DNA from 2 places in the Massilia sp. S19_KUP03_FR1 genome. Region 1 is predicted to be linked to the other one. Evidence: riboswitches for the same ligand, from Rfam matches in the RefSeq annotation. Region 1 holds a riboswitch; the other holds the start of a gene.
The links. Region 1 has a riboswitch for thiamine pyrophosphate ahead of V6M87_RS12095 (TonB-dependent siderophore receptor). Riboswitches for the same ligand answer to the same signal wherever they lie in the genome.
Positions count from the first base shown of each region.

Region 1 (10,424 bases):
CGCTCTGCCAGCGTCGCTACCAGCGCTTCGAGCGGACTGCACACCCCGTCAACGTGCCGGCTCAAGTCGATGACCTGTTGCCGCACCGGGTGCACCTGGCTGTCCACTTCTGGAAACCGGACGACGCCGCGCAGCCGGATTAAGGGCACGCGCGCATTGCACGGCGCAACCACCGCATCGTTGTGGCGGTCGTACCAGGCGCCGGTGGGTTCGCCGGCCATCAGGGCGGAATACACCTGCGGCCCGGCTGTCCAAACGGGAAGCGCCGCGCCCATCGCCTCAATCGGCACGCGGTCGGCCCGGGCAGCGTAATCGAGGCCAGCAGCGTAAGGCACGAGCGCCGCTGGCACCGAGTACGTGAACTCCTGCACCGCCGCAGTCACCGTTTGCCTGCAGGCAGCACCGCCCGGGATCACGATCATGCGCCGCTTTGCGCGGGGCACCAGCACCAGTGCGTATTGCCCGGTGGTGGTGACGACGCGGTCGTCGATCGCGACCTGCATCGCATCGGGAAATTGCCAATTACCGTGGGCCGGCAGGTAGCGGAAGGTGTAGCGTACGCCGGGCTGAAAGCCCTGCACCGGCTCCAGGCGAACCTCGTGCGCAGGCAAGGCGCGCACGCGCACAGCCAGCGGGTGCGCGGCGCGATCCGAGGTCAACGCGAAATCGCCAGCCCGTACTGTCTTGCCGGGCGGCGCGGCAAACATCACGCCGCGCGCGTTTTTCGGCAGCGATCGGACGGCATCCCGGAAGAAACCGGCCGCATCGCGCTGCGGCGGGGGCGAACATGCCGCAGCCGGCGCAGCCGCCCCGCCGGTCAGCGCCAGGCACATGGTCGCGCGACGCCAGTTCAATGGTCCAGCTCCGGATAGTGCCGGAAAATCCCTTCTTCGCTGAACGGCAGCCTGCGCTCCGACGCCAAATACGCGGCAATCTTCGGCCGCTGCGCCACGCGGTCGTACAGGGCCGTCAACGGCGCATGCTGCTTCTCGCTGCGCGCCATCGCCTTCGGAAACGCGTAGCGCAAGCCCGCGATGACCTGGAACAGTGACAAATCGGCATACGATAGGTGCGCGCCGTTCAGATAATCCTTGTCACCCAGGGCCCTGGCAAAGTAATCCATGAATTTCGGAATGCGCGTCTTGACGAATTCGGCGGCGCGCTTTTTGGCTTCCGGCTTCTGGTCTTCATAATAACTGTCGCCGGACACCGGATGGTGGGTGTCATGTGCTTCTGCCACCAGGTCGGCGATGGTCAGCTGCAGCTGGTGGGTCCAGAGGCGCGCCGCTTCTCCGCGCGGCGCCAGGTGCAGGTGTTCGCCCAGGTACAGCAGGATGTTGGCCACCTGGCCGATCGTCAGCGCGCCAGCTTTCAGGAACGGCGGCGCGAACGAAGGGTGATCGGCCGTGTCCAGTTCCGCCATCAAGGCCTTCATGCCATCTTCGCCGCGCGCGACATCGACATACCCTGCACCCGCCTCTTCCAGCGCCAGCCGCACGAATTCGCCGCGGCCCTGGATCGTCGGCCAGTAATACAGTTGATAGACCATCGTTGCTCTCCGGTGATTGTGTCCCGCATTATCGCGAAAAGCGGCCGTAGGCGGCGCGCACACATGTTAATCTTGCAACCCGGAATGCAATCAAAGTAGGCCATGTTCAAGAAACTGCTGATCGGCTTGCTCGCCATCGTCGCCATCATCCTCTCCATCGCGGCGCGCCAGGGTACCAGCTTTACCGTGGAGCGATCGATCGACATCCGCGCCCCGCACGCAAAGATTGTCCCGCTGCTGGCCGACCTGAAGACGGACGTCGTGAAACCGGTCGCTGCGACCAGCCAGACCCGCTTCACCCTCACGCCCACGGCAGGCGGCACCCGCGTCACATGGCGCCTGCACGGACCGCTGACGTTCCGGGCCCGCCTGATCAGCGCCTTCATCGGCATCGATATGCTGCTGGGAAGTGAACTCGAAAAAGGACTGGCGCGACTCAAGACTGCCGCCGAGAAATAATCTGTTGCGCCGGGTCACCGCGCATTTTCAGGGCTGGGTCAAGATGGCCTGATTCGCCTTTTACGAGAGCGCATCATGATCGTCACCCACCTGCTGTGCCACTGGCGCACCTACCGCCGCCGCGACGCCTTCGCTGCCTCCCTGTTGCGCGCCGCGCGCATCCTGCGCGTGCTGTTCTACCGGCGCGACCACGCGGCACTGTGCCGGCTGGCCGTGGTGCGCGAGCATATCGCCCAGGTGGTGCCGCACGACGTGTTCCATCACCTGACCCAGCGCGGCTACCTGATGCGCGGGCTGTCGGCGCGCCGGCGCGTGCAGGCCGCGCTGTTTCACTACAGCTACGACGACGCCACCTTCGACCAGGCCTGGCAGCGCGCGGTGTATCGCCAGGGCGGCCTGCGCCTGTGGCAGCACGATGCGCATGGCTGCAGGTTTTTCATCCGCCTCGAGATGGCGGTGCGGCTCGATGCCGAGGGCGACCTGACGATTGCGCTGGTGGCAAATAACAAGGTATTGCACCGCCTGTCGTTCAGCTGGGTCGACGGCGCGCTGTTCAACGCGGCGCACCCGGTGCTTCCCTTCATCGCCCGCAACCAGGGTCGCTGGACCGATTCCAGCGACGCCTTCGCCGCGTTCGAAGCCGCCTTCCCGCACAATTCGGCCAGCTATTTCTGCTTTGCCGCGCTGCAGGGCGTGGCGCGCGCGCTCGGCATGACACAGGTACTGGCCGTCAACAGCGCCGCGCATATCGCCTGGCGCGTCGGCGCGGCGCCGCATTTCGTCAACGCCTACGACAAATTCTGGGCCGTGCTGGGGGGCGTGCCGCACGACGACTGCTGCCACGCAATCGCACTGCCGTTCCACACCAAGCCACTGGCGCAGATGCCGTCGCGCCACCGCAAGCGCGCCGCCCGGCGCCGCGCCAACTGGCAAGCCATCGACGCGAGTGCCCACACGGTCATGCTCGGCCACCTGCAGGCGGCGCCGCTGGCGCGCATCATGGAGACCGTCGACGCCTGATACACCGTGTGATAGACTCGCGGCTCGCTAGGGGTCCTGGAATGGTTTGTTCCGGGTGAGAGATACCCTCCGTACCTGATCTGGATAATGCCAGCGAAGGAAAGCGCAACGCAGTTCCGCCAGGGTGTTCATCCTGGTTCTTTGCCCCTTTCCCCGCGTTGGCTCCGGCTTTTATTTAAAGCAGCGTGCCGCAATGCGCGGCGCGCGAAAACGAGCAAACCATGAAACACACACTGCAATACACCGCCCTCGCCTGCGCCCTCGCGCAAGCGTTTTCCGCCCACGCGCAAAGCGCCGATACACCAATCGCCCAAGTGCTGGTCAGCGCCAGCAAAACCAGTCCTGAACGCGCCAGCGTGGCCGGCTTCGGCGACGCAGCGCTGTTCGACACACCCGCTTCCGTCGTCGCCTTCAGCCGCGCCCGGATGCAGGACCTGTCGATCCGCAGCAGCAGCGACGCGATGGCCTTCGATTCGTCCGTCAGCGACGCCTACAACGCGGTCGGTTACGCTGAACAGTTCTCGATCCGCGGCTTCAAGCTGGACAACAATTCGAGTTACCGTAAGGATGGCCTGATCATCCCGGCCGATACCCAGATCCCGCTGGAAAACAAGGAACGCATCGAAATCCTGAAAGGTTTATCGGGACTGCAGGCCGGCATTTCGTCGCCGGGTGGCGTGGTCAATTACGTCACCAAGCGCCCTACCGCCACGCCGCTGCTGTCGGCCAGCGCGGGCGTGAGCGAACGCGGCACCTTGTACGGTGCGGTCGATGCCGGCGGCCGCTTTACCGATACCCGCTTCGGCTACCGCATCAACGCGGCCGGCGAAAAACTGCGCTCGTACGTGCGTGGCGCCGATGGCGAACGCAGCTTTGTCTCGGGCGCCTTCGACTGGCAAATTTCGCCCGACGCGCTGCTGCAGCTGGACCTCGACTACCAGCACAAGTCGCAGCTGACGGCGCCCGGCTACCAGCTGCTGGCCAATGCAGTGCTGCCGCCGAACGTGTCGGCCAAAACCTTCCTGGGCGAGCAGCCGTGGGCGCGCCCGGTCGACACCGTCAGCAGCAACCTCGGCCTGCGCTTCGAATACAAACTGGCACCCGAATGGAACGCCAGCGTGGCGCTCAACAAGCACTGGTTCCGGCGCGACGATTTCACCGCCTTTCCTTACGGCTGCAGCAACGAGGGCGACGGCTACTATCCAGGTTTCTGCGCCAACGGCGACTACGACGTCTACGATTACCAGAGCACCGGCGAGCGCAAGACCCCGCTGGGCGCACAGGCGCAAATCCAGGGCAAGTTCAATACCGGCGCGCTGCGCCACCAGGCCACCTTCGGCCTGTCGTACTCGACCCGGCGCGACAGTGCCGGCAAGTATGTCTACGACTACGCCGGCTACAGCAATATCTACCAGAACCTGATTGTGGCGCCGGCGCCGGGCCAGCCGGTGACCGGGCCGGTCACGCTGCGCCACCTGGACCGCGAACGGGGCGCCTATGTGCAGGACATCGTGGCGCTGTCGAACCGCGTGGTGCTGCATACAGGCGTGCGCTACGAATCGGTGCGCAGCGACCGGTCCGACCATTTCCTGTTGCCGAATGTGGCGCTGGTGTGGCGCGCGCTTGACACGGTGAACCTGTACGCGTCCGTCGCGCACGGCATGGAGTACGGCGGCGCGGGCGGCATCGACACCCTCAACTACGCCATGCCGCTGGCGCCGAAACGCTCGAAGCAGGTCGAGATCGGCGCCAAGGCCAGCGTCAACACCACGCTGGAACTGGCCGCGGCGCTGTTTGAAATCAAGCGCGGGCACGAGTACACCGATCTGAACCGGAATCTGTTCGTGCGCGAAGGCGAAGAGCGCAACCGCGGCATCGAACTGTCGGCGCAGGGCAAGGCTACGCCGCAGCTGTCGTACATGCTGTCGGCCACCGCCCTGAACACGCTGGTGACCGGCACCACGGACGCCAGCATCAACGGCAAGCGCGTCGCCGACGTCCCGGCCTTGAAAACCAGCGCCTTCGTCGAATACGCGCTGTCCGCGCTGCCCGGCCTGAAAGTCAACGGCCAATGGCAGTACGCCGGCAAGAAGGCCTTCCAGGAAGACAACCGCACCTTCGTACCGGGCTACCACGTGTTCAACCTGGGGGCGCAATACGGTCTGAAGCTGGCCGGCGTGGCCACCACCGTGCGCGCGCGCGTGGAGAACGTGGCAGATCGGTTCTACTGGCGCGACGTGTCGCCGGACCTGGGTGGCTATCTGCTGCCGGGTGCGCCGCGCACGTTCGCGCTGTCGGCGCAGTTCGATTTCTAGAGATCGTCGATCAGGCTGGCGACCTGGCCCATCCGCTGGGCCGGGTCGCCCGCCACCACCGTGTGCGCGATCCCGCGCGCACGCAGATTCGCCAGCACCAGCGCGTGCACCGACTGGCGCACCGCTTCCGATTCGCGCTGCAGGCCGTCCGGTACCCACGGCCCGTCCGGCGCCGTGACCAGCGTCAGCGCGTAATCGTGCACGGCGTCGAGTTCGGCCAGTGGCGCCCCCACCCGTCCCCAATACACCTTGCTGTACAAGGCCGTCATCAAGGGCGTGGTGTCACAGAACAGGTAGCGCCTGGCGCGCAGCGCAGCGGCGTTCTCGCGCTCGATCTGGGTGCGCGCGATGCCGTACTGGTCGTCCTCGCGCGGCACGCGCTTGCAGGTGTCGACGAATTCGCGCAGGTACTCGGGCACCCACAGCGTGCCGTAATGTTCCGCCAAAGCGGCGGCCAGGGTCGACTTGCCGGACGACTCCGCGCCGAGGATGGCGATGCGGGCGACGCTCATGCCTGTGCCGCCTTGCGCCAGGCCACCAGGCCCGCCGCCGCCATCACGCAGAACAGCGCGTACAGTATCGCGGTCAGCGTCAAACCCTTGAACAGATACAGGCCGACGTACAGCACGTCGACCATGATCCAGACGTGCCAGTTCTGCACCTTTTTACGCGACAGCAGGACCTGCCCCACCAGGCTGCCGGCAGTCAGGAAGCCATCGATGTGGGGCACGTCGGTGTTGGTGAATTTGGCCAGAAAGGTCGACAGCAGTGCGAAGCCGAACAGCCACGCGGCGATGCAGATGGCCCAGCCGCGCCCGTCCAGCTGGGTCACTGCCAGCGCCTGCTTGCCGGTGCCGCCGTGCAGCCACTGGTACCAGCCCCAGAACGAGACCACGATGAACACCAGCTGCAAACCCATGTCGCCGTACAGGCGCGCGCCGTAGAACACCACGCCATACGCTGCCGACGAGATGATCGCGAACAGCCAGGCCCAGTGGTTCTGGCGAATGTTCAGCGCAACCGTGATCACGGCGAGCACAAAGGAGAGCAGTTCGAGCGGGGTGGTCGTGAGGCCGGCGATCGTGAGGATATCGTTCATGGTCGGAAGCCGGCCCCCGCAGCGGGCGGTGGGCAAACGTGGCGGAAAAGTGTCATGGGCGGCGATTATGCGGGGGGCCGCACGATTATGCAAACCGGCCGGCCACGCCGGGGACGCCATGGCATCCGGATCGAGTGATGCAAAATAGCAACACGTCTATTTTCAAATAGTTAATTGTTGGCATTTGGCTACTATACTCATCGCATGCCCTGCACCGCTGCCACATTGGGCCAGTCAATCAAAGGAGTGTGTTCATGGGTTTACGTTTTGTCCTCTTGTACCTGGTGCTTGCAGCGAGCCGGCCAGTGTTTGCCGCACCGGCTGTTCCACTGGCCGCCTTCGTGCATGAAGACCAGTTTTCCCACCCGCGCCTGTCCCCGGATGGCAAGCACCTGGCCGTCACCGCCAGGGTCTCGCTCAACGACCGCTTCGTGCCGGTGGTGGTGATGTACTCGCTGCCCGACATGAAGCAGATCGGCGCGCTGCGCTTGCCGGTGTTCGAAGTGCCGGTCGATTACCAGTGGATCAGCGCAACCCGGCTGGTGCTGTCCAAGGGCAAGGAACTCGGTTCGCGCGAAAAACCGCGCCAAACCGGCGAAATTCTCGCTTTCGACATGGATGGACGGCGCCAGGAATATTTGTTCGGCTACCAGATGCGCGACTTCGCCAGCCGCGGCGAACGCTATGGCGATGATCGGGCCTTCGGCTACGTCGAGGATGTCTCGAACAAGCGTGACGGCCACCTGTTCGTCACCGGCCGTGCATGGGAAGACAATTTCACCCATCTGTACGACATCGACGGCAAAACCTCGGCGCGCACGCTGTTGGCAAAAATTCCCGTGGGCGACCTGACCTACATCCTGCAGCGCGACGGCAAGCCGCGCTTTGCGCTGGGCGACGACGAAAAAACCGCGTATGCCGTCGTGTTTCGGCGCGACGATGCCAGCGGCGCGTGGAACAAGTTCGACACCAACACCGGCGTGCGCTACCAACCGTTCCAGTTCAGCCCGGACGACCGCGCCTTCCTCGTGCGTCACTCGGTGCATGGCGAACCGGATCAGTTGATCAGCGAAGAGCTGGCCAGCGGCAAGCGCAGCGTGTTGTTCGCCGATCCGGTGGGCGACTATGTTGCCATGCTCGACACGAACGCGATGCCGTTCGCCGCGTACTCCCAAGTGGGCGTGCCCAAGGTCCGCTACCTGGACCCGAACAGCCCCAGCGCCGTGCTGCACCAGCAACTGAGCGCCCAATTCCCCGGGCAGCACGTGGCCTTTCTCAATTTCAGTGACGACGGCAAGCTGTTGCTGTTCAGCGTGAAGAGCGACCGCGATCCAGGCTCCTACTACCTGTTCAACCGCACCTCGATGAAGGCCGACCTGCTCTTTTCCGGCATGGAAGCGATCGATCCGGCCAGCATGGCCGAGCGCAGTCCGATCAGCCTGACAACCCGCGACGGCCTCGCCCTGCACGGCTTTTTAACCATGCCCGCCCACGCCGCCGGCGAGAAGCCGCCGCTGGTGGTACTGCCGCACGGCGGCCCGCACGGCGTCGACGACGCCTGGTTCTTCGACGACGACGCGCAATTCCTGGCCAGTCGCGGCTATGCCGTCCTGCAAATCAATTTTCGTGGCTCGGACGGCCGCGGTGTGACCTTCCAGCAGGCCGGCTACCGCGAATGGGGCGGGAAAATCATCGATGACCTGATTGATGCCACGAAATGGACCATCGCCCAAGGGGAAGTTGACGGCAACCGGGTCTGTGCCTACGGCGCCAGCTTCGGCGCCTACGCATCGATGATGCTCGCCGCGCGCGACGCTGCGCTCTACAAGTGCGCGATCGGTTACGTCGGCGTGTATGACCTCAAGCTGCTGGCCAAGCCGGAGGGCAATCGCCGGGACGTCCTGATGGCGAATATCATGCGCAAATATGTCGGCGACGACCCCGCAATCCTGCACCGCAATTCGCCCGTCAACCTGGCCCAGCGCATCACCTCGCCGGTCATGCTGGTGCATGGCGGTGTCGACAAGATTGCGCCGGTGGCCCACGCCGAGGCGATGCGCAAGGCCTTGATCGCAGTCGGACGCGCGCCGGAATGGTTCCTGGCAGAGGAAGAAGGCCATGGTTTCTACAACACGTCCAACCGCACTGCGTTTTACCAGAAACTCGAAGCGTTCCTGGCTAAGCACATCGGCAACACGGCGCCAGCGGCCGCCCGGCCGTAAGCGTATAAACGATATAAAAAAAGCCGCGGACGTTTCGACGTGCGCGGCTTTTTTACGTGTTGCTCTTATTTCTTTGGATACTTGACCGTCATCTCAGCGATCAGATTATCCGCGTGATCGACTTCCTTCATCACCCAAAGCATGTAGCGGATATCGACGTGAATCGCGCGCGTGATGGCGGTATCGAAATACCAGTCCTTGGTAATCGATTCATAGGTCGAATCGAAATTCAGGCCGATCAATTCGCCGCGCTTGTTCATCACCGCCGACCCGGAGTTGCCGCCGGTGGTATCGGCACTGGACAGGAAATTGACCGGCACCGTTCCCAGCACCGCATCCTTGAACACGCCGAAGCGCTTCTCTTTGACCGCCTGCGTCAACGCCGCCGGCACCGTGAACGGCTCCTTGTTGCTGGCCTTTTCGAGGATGCCGTCGACTGTCGAAAACGGTCCCTTGACCAGGCCATCGCGCGGCGAATACGGCGCCACGGTGCCGAACGTCACGCGCAGCGTCGAGTTGGCGTCCGGGTAGACCGGCTTGCCCTGCGACTTCTTCCACGCGATGACCGCGGCCATGTATTGCGGGATCACGCGTTCCAGGTTGCCGTCGACTTCCTTGCGCTGGTTTTCCAGCGCCAGCGCGGCATCCTGCAGGCGCACGGCCAGCACAATGAAAGCGTCCTGCGATTTGCGGAACGCGTCTGCATCCTTGCCGATCCAGGCCAGGCGCCTGGCGGTGTCGCCCAGCTCACTGGCTTTATAGATGGCCGCCACATTCGCCGCCGCTGGCAAGGCCGCGTCCACGCCGGCCGGATGGTTCTTTGCATTCAGTTTGCTGTAACGCTGCAGCGCGGCCGACCAGCGCGCTTCATCGACGCTGGCCACGAACGATTGCTCCAGGCGGGTCAGGCGCGCCTTGATGAATGACAGGTCGCGTTCCTGGTAGCCGCCTTCGCGCTGGGCATCCGGCTTCTGGCGTTCCAGCGCCAGGCGATACAGGGTACGCGCGCTTTTCAGCAGGTCGCTGTGGGTGGCCTCGTTGTACGCGAACTCCTGCTGTGACAAGGCCATATCCGAAGCGATGACCGCATCGAGCTCGGTCAGCAAGGTTTTAGAATTGGCGGCGCTGCTGCCGTTGCCACCCCGGTACCAGGCGCGGAATTCGGCGTCCTGCGCATCCTTGATGGCAGCGACGTCCTTGCGCGCAAAGCCGTCCATCAGGCCCTGCGTCTTTTTCAGCACGTTGTTCAGGCTCTTGGCCACGCTGGCGTAGCGCACGTTGTAGTTCGGATTACCCATCGTCGCGGCAGCAATGACCGACAGGTCGGCCGTGATGCCGGCCGCCTTCAAGGGAAAATCGGTGTCGCGCGCGGCGCGAATTTCGGACGGCAGCTTGTAGCGGCTGGTGCGGCCCGGATAGCCGGCCAGCAGGATCGGGTCGCCATTTTTCAGGCCTTCGGCCGAAACAACGAGGAAGTCCTTCGATTTGTACGGCACGTTGTCCGGCGACGGGTCGGCCGGGCGGCCATCCTTGCCGACGTAGGCGCGCAGGAACGAGAAGTCGCCGGTCTGGCGCGGCCATTCGTAGTTGTCGATGTCGCCGCCGAAATTGCCGATCATGTCGGACGGCGCGTAAACCAGGCGCACGTCGCGGATCATCAGTTGCTTGATGCGGTAGTACTCGAGGCCGCGGTGGAACGCCGGCACCGAGCAGCGATACGCCTTGTCGCTCTCGCATTCGGCGACCAGCGCCTTGATGCG
Region 1 covers NZ_JAQQPS010000009.1:158,066-168,489, reverse strand. The annotation lists gene V6M87_RS12115 (hypothetical protein) at 1-854, opposite strand, end outside; gene V6M87_RS12110 (glutathione S-transferase) at 851-1,549, opposite strand; gene V6M87_RS12105 (hypothetical protein) at 1,652-2,008, shown strand; gene V6M87_RS12100 (DUF535 family protein) at 2,084-3,028, shown strand; TPP riboswitch at 3,048-3,147, shown strand; gene V6M87_RS12095 (TonB-dependent siderophore receptor) at 3,250-5,343, shown strand; gene V6M87_RS12090 (ATP-binding protein) at 5,340-5,855, opposite strand; gene pnuC (nicotinamide riboside transporter PnuC) at 5,852-6,442, opposite strand; gene V6M87_RS12080 (alpha/beta hydrolase family protein) at 6,697-8,664, shown strand; gene V6M87_RS12075 (S46 family peptidase) at 8,730-10,424, opposite strand, start outside.

Region 2 (10,424 bases), on a different contig from region 1:
TCGAAGCCATCCTTGACCAGTTGTTCGGCCGCGATCAGGGTTTCCGGCATGTGCGGAAACAGCGTCTTCTCGTCGCCCAGCACTTCCAGCTTGACCAGCTTCTGGCCATTTAACAGTTCACGCGCCATCTGCAGCGTGTAGACCGCGTCCCTGGCATTGAAGCAGCCGGCGGTATTGGGCAGGATGGTGAACTGGCCTGGCGGCAGCACGTCGAGCAGGCTGGGGGCGTGCGGGTCCTGGCCGATGTTCACGCGCCGGATGGCGACTGTGACGATTTGCGCTTCGGCGGCATCGGTAGCCTCGCGCGTCTGCGCCAGGTCGCGGTATTTGCCGCTGCCGACCAGCAGGCGCGATTGGTAAGTGGTTCCTGCGATGGTAAGTAGATCGTGCATGTCAGCCTCCTCCGATGGCGCGCACAATGTCGACCCGGTCGCGCGCTAACAGTGTGTAAGTTGCCCATTGCGGGCGCGGAACGACCTGGCGGTTCACTGCCACAGCCAGCTTTTGTCCGGTCAGCGCCAACTGCGCGACCAGGTCTTCCAGCAGCGGCGGCGCCGCATACGGCGCGCCATTGAGTTCGATGTCGATCATCAGACCTCCTGATACAACTTGGCGCCGCCGCGCACGAATTCGATGGCCTTTTCCTGCATGCCCCTGGCGGCATACGCACGTACTTCCTGGGTGATCTTCATCGAGCAGAAATGGGGCCCGCACATCGAGCAGAAGTGGGCGACTTTGCTCGATTCCTTGGGCAGCGTCTCGTCGTGGAATTCGCGCGCCTTGTCGGGATCGAGGCCGAGGTTGAACTGGTCGTCCCAGCGAAATTCGAAGCGCGCCTTCGACAAGGCGTTGTCGCGCATCTGGGCGCCGGGATGGCCCTTGGCCAGGTCGGCCGCGTGGGCGGCAATTTTATAGGTGATGATGCCGGTCTTGACGTCATCCTTGCCCGGCAAACCCAGGTGTTCCTTGGGCGTCACGTAGCACAGCATGGCCGTGCCGTACCAGCCGATGGTGGCTGCGCCTATGCCGGACGTGATGTGGTCGTAGCCGGGCGCGATATCGGTCGTCAGTGGGCCCAGGGTGTAGAACGGCGCCTCGTGGCACTGGTCCAGCTGCAGGTCCATGTTCTCCTTGATGAGGTGCAACGGCACGTGGCCGGGGCCCTCGATCATCACCTGCACATCGTGGCGCCAGGCGATCTGCGTCAGCTCACCCAGCGTTTTCAGTTCGGCCAGCTGGGCTTCATCGTTGGCGTCGTAGATGGAGCCGGGGCGCAGGCCGTCGCCCAGGCTAAACGACACGTCGTACTGCTTCATGATGGCGCAGATGTCCTCGAAGTGCGTGTAGAGGAACGATTCTTCATGGTGCGCCAGGCACCACTTGGCCATGATCGAGCCGCCGCGCGAGACAATGCCAGTCAGGCGGTTCGCGGTCATCGGGACATACGCCAGGCGCACGCCGGCGTGGATGGTGAAATAGTCGACGCCCTGTTCGGCCTGTTCGATCAGCGTGTCGCGGTAGATTTCCCAGGTCAGGTCTTCGGCCTTGCCGTTGACCTTTTCCAGCGCCTGGTAGATCGGCACGGTGCCGATCGGGACCGGGCTATTCCGGATGATCCATTCGCGCGTTTCGTGGATATGCTTGCCGGTCGACAGATCCATCACATTGTCGGCGCCCCAGCGGATGGCCCAGGTCATCTTCTCGACTTCTTCGCCGATCGACGAGGTGACGGCCGAGTTGCCGATGTTGGCGTTAATCTTGACGAGGAAATTCCTGCCGATGATCATCGGTTCGATTTCCGGGTGGTTGATATTGGCCGGGATGATGGCGCGGCCACGGGCGATTTCATCGCGCACGAAGGCCGGCGTGATCTCGTCCGGTATCGCTGCGCCGAACGACTGGCCGGGATGCTGGCGGCCGATCAGCTGCGCCGTGCGCCGGCCCATCTCGCCGCTAGCCTCGAGTTCAGCCAGGTATTCGCGGCGGCGCAGGTTTTCGCGGATGGCGACGAATTCCATCTCCGGCGTGATGATGCCTTGCCGGGCGTAATGCATCTGGGTGACGTTCGCACCAGCGACGGCGCGGCGCGGCTGGCGCGTCAGCTTGAAACGCAGGCCGTCCAGGCTGGCGTCGTGCAAACGTTCGACGCCATACTGCGAGCTGGGGCCGGGCAGCTGTTCGGTATCGCCCCGTTCCACGATCCACGGCAGGCGCGGGGTCGGCAAGCCGGCGCGGATGTCGATGGTGAGCGCCGGATCGGTGTAGGCGCCGGAGGTGTCGTACACCGGCAGCGGGGGATTCGGCTCGCCGCCGAAGCTGGCCGAGGTGGCGGACTGGCTGACGGAGCGCATCGGCACGCGAATGTCGGGCCGGCTGCCCTGCACGTAGATCTTGGTCGAGCCGGGAAACGGATGGATGGCTGCCTGGTCCGCGGTGGCGGTGGCAGAGTCGAACGGTACGGTTTTCATGTGGCTCCTTTGGTGGCAGGAGCCAGCAAAGGAACGTGAAGCACGCAAGGTTAAAAAAACGGCGTGGTGGCTTCACAGGCTTCCCTTCGCTGGCATTATCCAGATCAGGTTCAGAGGGTATTTCTCACCCGTGCAATGCACAGGACCCCTAGCGTGTGCTGCCAAGTATGACCGGCAGCGAGCGAATTATACGACAGTTTATAATTGGTGTTTTCGCCAAATGCACACGCCACCATCATGGAATTAGCCAAGTCTTTCGAGCCAGCCGACATTGAACAGTTCTGGCGCAACGAGTGGGAACAGCGCGGCTACTTCGCCGCCTCCATGGACGCCGACAAGCCCTCGTTCAGCATCCAGCTGCCGCCGCCGAACGTGACCGGCACCCTGCACATGGGGCACGCCTTCAACCAGACCATCATGGATGGCCTGACCCGCTACTACCGCATGCGCGGCTACAACACCGCCTGGATTCCGGGCACCGACCACGCCGGCATCGCCACCCAGATCGTCGTGGAGCGCCAGCTCGACGCGCAGAAAATCTCGCGCCACGACCTGGGCCGCGACGCTTTCACGGCCAAGGTCTGGGAGTGGAAAGAAAAATCCGGTAACACCATCACCGGCCAGATGCGCCGCATGGGTTCGTCGGCCGACTGGGCGCGTGAATACTTCACGATGGATGAGCCGCGCTCGCAATCGGTCACCGAAGTGTTCGTGCGCCTGTTCGAACAAGGCCTGATCTACCGCGGCAAGCGCCTGGTCAACTGGGATCCGGTGCTGGGTACGGCCGTCTCCGAGCTCGAAGTGGAACAGACCGAAGAAGACGGTTTCATGTGGTACATCCGCTACCCGTTTGCGGACGGCAGCGGCCATGTGACGGTCGCCACCACGCGTCCTGAAACGCTGCTGGGCGACGTCGCCGTGGCAGTCGACCCGACTGACGAGCGCTACACCGCGCTGGTCGGCAAGATGATCAAGCTGCCGCTGACCGACCGCGAAATCCCGCTGATCGCCGACGACTACGCCGATAAAGAATTCGGCACCGGCTGCGTGAAAATCACGCCGGCGCACGACTTCAACGATTACCAGGTGGGCCAGCGCCACAAGCTGCCGCAGATTATCGTGCTCACGTTAGATGCGAAAATGACCGATGACATGCCGGCGGCCTACCGCGGCCTGGACCGGTTTGCCGCGCGCAAGCAGATTGTTGCCGACCTCGATGCGCTGGGTTTCCTGGTTGAGGTCAAGCCACACAAGCTGCAAGTGCCGCGCGGCGACCGCACCGGCGTCGTCATCGAGCCGATGCTGACAGACCAGTGGTTCGTCGCCATGAGCAAACCGGCGCCGGAGGGGACCTTCTACCCTGGCAAATCGATCGCCGAAGTGGCGCTCGAAAAAGTCGCCGACGGCGAAATCAAGTTCGTGCCGGAGAACTGGTCGACCACCTACAACCGTTGGCTCGGCAACATCCAGGACTGGTGCATTTCACGCCAGCTGTGGTGGGGCCACCGCATCCCGGCGTGGTACGACGAAGCCGGCCAGTATTTCGTCGCCCGCACCGAAGCAGAAGCGCAAGCGAAAGCCGCCGCGGCTGGATCGACGGGCGTTCTGCGCCGCGACGACGACGTGCTCGACACGTGGTTCTCGTCCGCACTGGTGCCCTTCTCCACCATGGGCTGGCCGGAACAAACGCCTGACATGAAAATGTTCCTGCCGTCGTCGGTGCTGGTCACCGGCTTCGACATCATCTTCTTCTGGGTCGCGCGCATGGTCATGATGACTTGCCACTTCACCGGCCAGGTGCCGTTTGAAACCGTGTACGTGCATGGTCTGGTGCGCGACTCAAACGGCCAGAAGATGTCTAAATCGAAGGGCAACACGCTCGACCCGATCGACCTGATCGATGGCATCGGACTCGAGGAACTGGTCGCCAAGCGCACCACCGGCCTGATGGACATGCGTCCTTCCTCGCTCGAAAAAATCGCCAAGGCCACGCGCAAGGAGTTCCCGGACGGGATTGCTGCTTACGGCACCGATGCCGTGCGCTTCACCATGGCCAGCTACGCTTCGCTGGGCCGCAACATCAATTTCGACCTGGGCCGCGCCGAGGGTTATCGCAACTTCTGCAACAAGATGTGGAATGCGACCAAGTTCGTCTTGATGAACACGGAAAACCAGGATTGCAGCGCGCCGGATGCGGCCGACCTGTCGCCGGCCGACCGCTGGATCATCTCGCTGATGCAGCGCGTGGAACTGGACGTGGCGCAGGGCTTTGCCGACTACCGCTTCGACCTGATTGCCGCCGCCATCTACAAATTCGTCTGGGACGAGTTCTGCGACTGGTACCTGGAGCTGTCCAAGGTGCAGGTTCAGCAGGGCACCGAGGCGCAGCAACGCGCCACGCGCCACACCTTGTTGCGTGTGCTGGAAGTGATCATGCGCCTGGCGCACCCGATCATTCCGTTCGTGACCGAAGCGCTGTGGCAAGTGGTGGCCCCATTGGCTGGCAAAGCCAAGGCCGACGGCAGCGATTCGATCATGGTGCAGCCGTACCCGATCGCCAATGAAGCGCTGATCGACGCCGACGCCGAAGCCTGGATGGTGCAGCTGAAAGCGCTGACCGACGCGACCCGCAACCTGCGCGGTGAAATGAAGCTGGCGCCCAAGCTGCCGGTGCCGCTGATTGTCGAACCGGGCGACGCCTTCGAAAAAGCCGCGCTGGCCGGCTTTGCGCCGTATATCAAGTCGCTGGGCAGGCTGTCCGAAGTGCAGATCGTCGATGCGCTGCCGGATTCGCCAGCGGCCGTGTCGATTGTCGGCAAAACCAAGCTGATGCTCAAAGTCGAGATCGACGTCGCTGCCGAGCGCGAGCGCCTGTCGAAGGAAATCGTCCGCATCGAAGGCGAAATTGCCAAGATCAATGGCAAGCTGGGGAACGAGAGTTTCGTGGCCCGTGCACCGGCCGCCGTGGTGGCGCAGGAACACGAACGCCTGGTCAATTTCTCGGCAACGATCGCGAAGTTGAACGAGCAGTTCGCGAAACTGGCAACTGCATAAGTTATGCGCCGTCCGCCGCCAGCCCGAGTTCGCTGACGACGGCGGCAATAAAACTTTTCAGCTTGGGCGTCTGGCGGCGGTCGCGGTGGTACAGCAGGTGCATGGGACGCTTCAACGTTTCATACTCGGGCAACACATTCACGAGCCGTCCGGCGCGCAAATCCTCGCGCGCCAGGTCTTCGGAAATGAACGCGATGCCGATGCCTTCCAGGGCTGCCACCAGCAAGCCCTTGGCATCGTTCAGGCGCAGGCGGTGTCGTATGTCGACCTTGTAGTGCTCGCCATCGCGCGTGAACTGCCAGTTGCCATGCACCGCCCCCGCGCCCCAGGCATACGCCAGGCAGGCATGCCGGTCGAGGTCGGCCGGCGTGGCGGGTACACCGCGTTCCTGCAAATAGGCCGGTGAGGCGCACGCCACAAGCCGGAACGGCGCCAGCGCGCGCGTCACGAAACTGGAATCGGCCAGCGGGCCGATGCGAAACACCGCCTCGAATTCTTCTTCCACCAGGTCGACAAAGCGGTCATTGAGGACCAGGTCGATTTCCACCTCGGGATAAGCGCGTAAATAGCGACCGATCACCGGCACCAGCGTATGGGTGCCGAACGACACCGGCGCATTCACGCGCAGGCGCCCGCGCGGCGCACCCTTCGCATCGTCGGCGATGGCGTCAGCCCAGTCGGCGTCGGCCAGTACCGTCCGGCAGCGCTCGCAATATTCCTTGCCGATTTCCGTCAGGCTCTGGCGGCGCGTGGTCCGATGGATCAGGCGCGCACCCAGGCGGCTCTCGAGCCAGCCCACATGCTTGGCCACCATCTGCGGCGAGATGCCGAGCGCGCCGGCAGCCGCGGCAAATGAGCCAACCTCCGCCGTTTTCACAAACGCGGCCATGCTGGCAAGACGATCCATTCGACACTCCTGGTTGTGACAGACAGCTTCAGATCAGCATTTATGCCTGATTCGAAACGCAATATTATCGTTCACTCAGGCGTTTAGCCACTACCAGGGAATAAAAAATCATGGCAAATATCGGCATTATCGGATCGGGCAATATCGGCGCAGCGTTAACGCGCCTGTTCACCAAGGCGGGCCACCAGGTCACCGTGGCCAATTCGCGCGGTCCTGCTTCGCTCGCCAGTCTGGCACAGGAAACCGGCGCGCGCGCCGCGACTGCCGCCGAGGTGGTCAAGGCCAGCGCCATCGTGGTGCTGGCCATCCCGCTGGTCAACGTCCCTGACCTGCCAGCCGACCTGTTCAGCCAGGGCCCGGCCGGTCAAATCGTGATCGACACCAGCAATTATTATCCGCAGCACCGGGATGGCCTGATCCCTGCCATCGAAGCGGGCCTGCCGGAAAGCGCCTGGGTGGAACAGCACCTGGGCCGTCCGGTCATCAAGGTATTCAATTCGATCCTGGCCGGCCACCTGCCGCTGGAAAACCGGCCCGGCCAGGTCGCCCTGGCCGTGGCCGGCGACGATGCCGGCGCCAAGGCGAGCGTGATGCAACTACTTGCCGATATCGGCTTGGAAGGTGTTGATGCCGGCCCGATCGCCGCGTCCTGGCGCCAGCAGCCCGGCACGCCCGGCTATCTGCAAGACTTCGATGCTGCCGGCGTACGCCGTGCGCTGGCCGAGGCGACGCCGGAACGCACGGCAGAATGGAAGGCCACGCAGCACAGCCCCGGCACCTTCGACGCGCCGGTGTAAGCCTTCGACCGGCCCGCTACGCGCTCAGCGCGGCGCGGCGTCGTCGATGCGCCCACCGCCGGCCAGCAAGGCGTTCAGTTCATCGGCAGCACCCAGCTGCATGGCCAGGTCAACCGGACTCGGGTTGCCGCCGCTGCGCAAATTCGGGTCATAGCCCAGCTCCAGCAGCTTCGGCAACAGGTCGGCGCGGCGCCATGCCACGGCCGTCAGCAGGATCTTGGCAGTCGGGGCCGAGCGCGCCTGCGCCGGGCCCATGCGCAGCATGCCGCGATCGAGCAGCTCGCTGGCCAGCCCCTTGTCGGGAATGGCCAGCGCGGCGGCAGCGGCCGCTTCGCTCAGGCTGCGGGCACTGAAACCGGCCGCCACCAGCAAGCGTACGCGCGCAACATTGTCTGCTTCCCCTTCCACATCGGCATCGTCATCCGATTCGGCCGCGTCCTGCAAGGCCAGTTCGAGCGGCTTCCAGCGGATCGACGCCAGCGCCACCTTCTGCACCTTGACGATGTGGTTGAGCAACAGCGGCACCATGACGCCAGACTGCGGCGGCAACCGGCTGCCGCGCTTGTAACTGGATCCGGATGCGGTGACGTAAAGCGCCCGTTCCAGTGCACTCGGCAGGCCGGCCAGCGGATTGGCGCCCTGGCTGAGCAGCAGCTTGACCTGTTCGGCGTTGCCTGTGGAAACAGCGATGCCGAGCGCCCGGGTTTCGGTCGCGTGCGCCTGCTGTGCCAGACCGGGCGCAGCAAAAGCGCCCTGCGCAGGAACGGCCAGCGCCAGTATGGCAAGCAATTGCATCATTTTTCTCATGGGACAGCCTTCAGCCCGGCACGCACACGCCGATGAATTGTGGGTATTTTATTGAATTTCGGCAATTATGGCGTACATTCGCGTCGTGACCAAGCTGTGTGCCATTGTCGCAACAGCTGGCTGGGCCGCATTACGGTCCGGCGTGGCGGGCCAGGTGGCGGTCGAGGGCATTGGCAAATTGCTGGCGGTCGGCCTGGCCGAACGGCGCCGGGCCACCGGTGTCGACACCGCCGCTGCGCAACTCTTCCATGAAAGCGCGCATCGTCAATTGCTGGGCAATATTGTCTTTGGTATAAAACTCACCGCGCGGGTTCAGTGCAAAACCGTGCATCTCCAGCACCAAGGCCGCCAACGGAATATCGCCGGTGACAACCAGGTCACCAGCGGCCATCTGACGCAAGATTTCGGCATCGGCCACGTCCGCGCCGGACGGCACCTGGACTGCCGTGATGAAACGCGAGCCGGGCACGCGCAGCAACTGGTTGGCGACCAGCGTCACCTGCAGGGCGCGTCGCTGCGCGACCCGAAACAAGATCTCCTTGATCACGCCGGGACAGGCATCCGCATCGACCCAAATCTTCATCGTCGTTCCAATTCAATATTATGCACACGGGAACTTAGTTGCATTTAAACAACGGTTCGTGCCGGGATTCCCACGCGGTCCAAGTAGTGTGCAATTTCAGCGTTTTTTCAGTTAATCTAGGATATTGTGCGCAAGCATTTTTTCGGCTGTCACATTCCTGGAGTACTCCATGTTTTTTTTACGCCTGTTGGCGATCCTCATTGGCGGCGTGATCCTGATCGCCGCGCCATTGTACTTGCGCACCCAGGGTACGCTGCGCGGCGAAGACATGGAGACGGTGGTCATGGGTTGCACACTGCTGGCCGTGATTGCGGCGAGCTTTTTCTTCGTTGGCCTGGCTGGCCACCGCATGCGCAAATCCACCATCCTGCGCACGATCGGCGGCCTGTTGCTGGCGGTGCCGCTCATCACTGGCGTGGCGATGGTCGCTGAAACCAGCTACGAGCAAGCCGTCTACCTGTGCGTGACCATGTTCTGCATGGCAGCCGTGCTGTTTGTCAGCTTCGTCTATCCCGGCAGCCAAGTCCGCAAGCACCGCCCGATGCGGCCGCGCGACACGATCGTCGACCCTTACCGCGACATACCCAGCCGCCTCTGAAGCTGGCGCTAACCTTGCAGGCTATCCCACAAATCGCCCGTCGGACTGAGCCGCGGCGCGGCGACCCCGAAGTGGGTATAGGCGGCCGGTGTGGCTACCCTGCCCCGCGGCGTGCGCTGTAAATATCCCTGTTGAATCAAGTACGGTTCCAGCACGTCTTCGATGGTGTCGGCTGCTTCGCCGATGGCGGCCGCCAGGTTGCCGATGCCCACCGGCCCACCGCCAAATTTGAACAGCACGGCTTCCAGCAGTTTGCGGTCCATCACGTCGAAGCCGACCGAATCCACGTCCAGCATGACCAACGCCGCGTCCGCAATCGGCTTGGTGATGTCGCCATTGCCTTTGACTTCGGCGTAATCGCGCACGCGCCGCAAGAGTCGGTTGGCAATGCGCGGTGTGCCGCGTGCGCGCATGGCCACTTCGCGCGCGCCGTCTTCCGTGATCGGCGCGTTGAGCAAGGCCGCACTGCGGGTGACGATGCGGGTGAGTTCTGCCGTATTGTAAAACTCCAGCCGGGCGACGATGCCGAAGCGGTCGCGCAGCGGGTTGGTCAGCATGCCGGCGCGGGTGGTGGCGCCGACCAGCGTAAACGGCTGCAAATCGAGTTTCACGGAACGCGCCGCCGGTCCCTCGCCGATCATGATGTCGATTTGATAATCTTCCAGCGCCGGATACAGTATCTCTTCGACAACTGGCGAGAGGCGGTGAATCTCGTCGATGAACAGGACGTCGTTCGCTTCCAGGTTGGTCAATATGGCCGCCAGATCGCCCGGGCGCTCCAGCACCGGACCGGAGGTCTGGCGCAAATTGACGCCCATCTCGCGCGCAATAATGTGCGCCAGCGTGGTTTTACCCAGGCCCGGCGGACCAAACAGCAAGGTGTGATCGAGCGCTTCGCGGCGCTTGCGCGCAGCCGTGATGAAAATTTCCAGCTGGTCGCGGATTTTTTCCTGGCCAACGTATTCGTCCAGGTGCTTGGGGCGCAAGGCGCGTTCGATCGCCTCCTCGTTGGGGGATGCCGGCGCCGCGTCGATCACGCGCGCTTCGCTGAAATTGTCGGTCTGGATGCTCATGTGCGTCGATTATCCACGAGACAGCCCTTTGAGCGCCAGCTTGATGCCGTCCGAGACGGTGCTGCCAGGCGGCAGTTTCTTCAGTGCGGCCACGGCTTCCTTGTCCGAGTAGCCCAGCGCCAGCAGCGCATTCAGGA
Region 2 covers NZ_JAQQPS010000003.1:229,112-239,535, forward strand. The annotation lists gene V6M87_RS04400 (thiazole synthase) at 1-392, opposite strand, end outside; gene thiS (sulfur carrier protein ThiS) at 394-591, opposite strand; gene thiC (phosphomethylpyrimidine synthase ThiC) at 591-2,468, opposite strand; TPP riboswitch at 2,533-2,628, opposite strand; gene V6M87_RS04415 (valine--tRNA ligase) at 2,706-5,522, shown strand; gene V6M87_RS04420 (LysR family transcriptional regulator) at 5,524-6,429, opposite strand; gene V6M87_RS04425 (NADPH-dependent F420 reductase) at 6,540-7,226, shown strand; gene V6M87_RS04430 (hypothetical protein) at 7,251-8,024, opposite strand; gene V6M87_RS04435 (YaiI/YqxD family protein) at 8,164-8,616, opposite strand; gene V6M87_RS04440 (hypothetical protein) at 8,786-9,214, shown strand; gene ruvB (Holliday junction branch migration DNA helicase RuvB) at 9,223-10,287, opposite strand; gene ruvA (Holliday junction branch migration protein RuvA) at 10,297-10,424, opposite strand, start outside.
Region 2: it holds a riboswitch for thiamine pyrophosphate, as region 1 does, so the genes downstream of both, thiC (phosphomethylpyrimidine synthase ThiC) here and V6M87_RS12095 (TonB-dependent siderophore receptor) in region 1, are expected to answer to the same signal.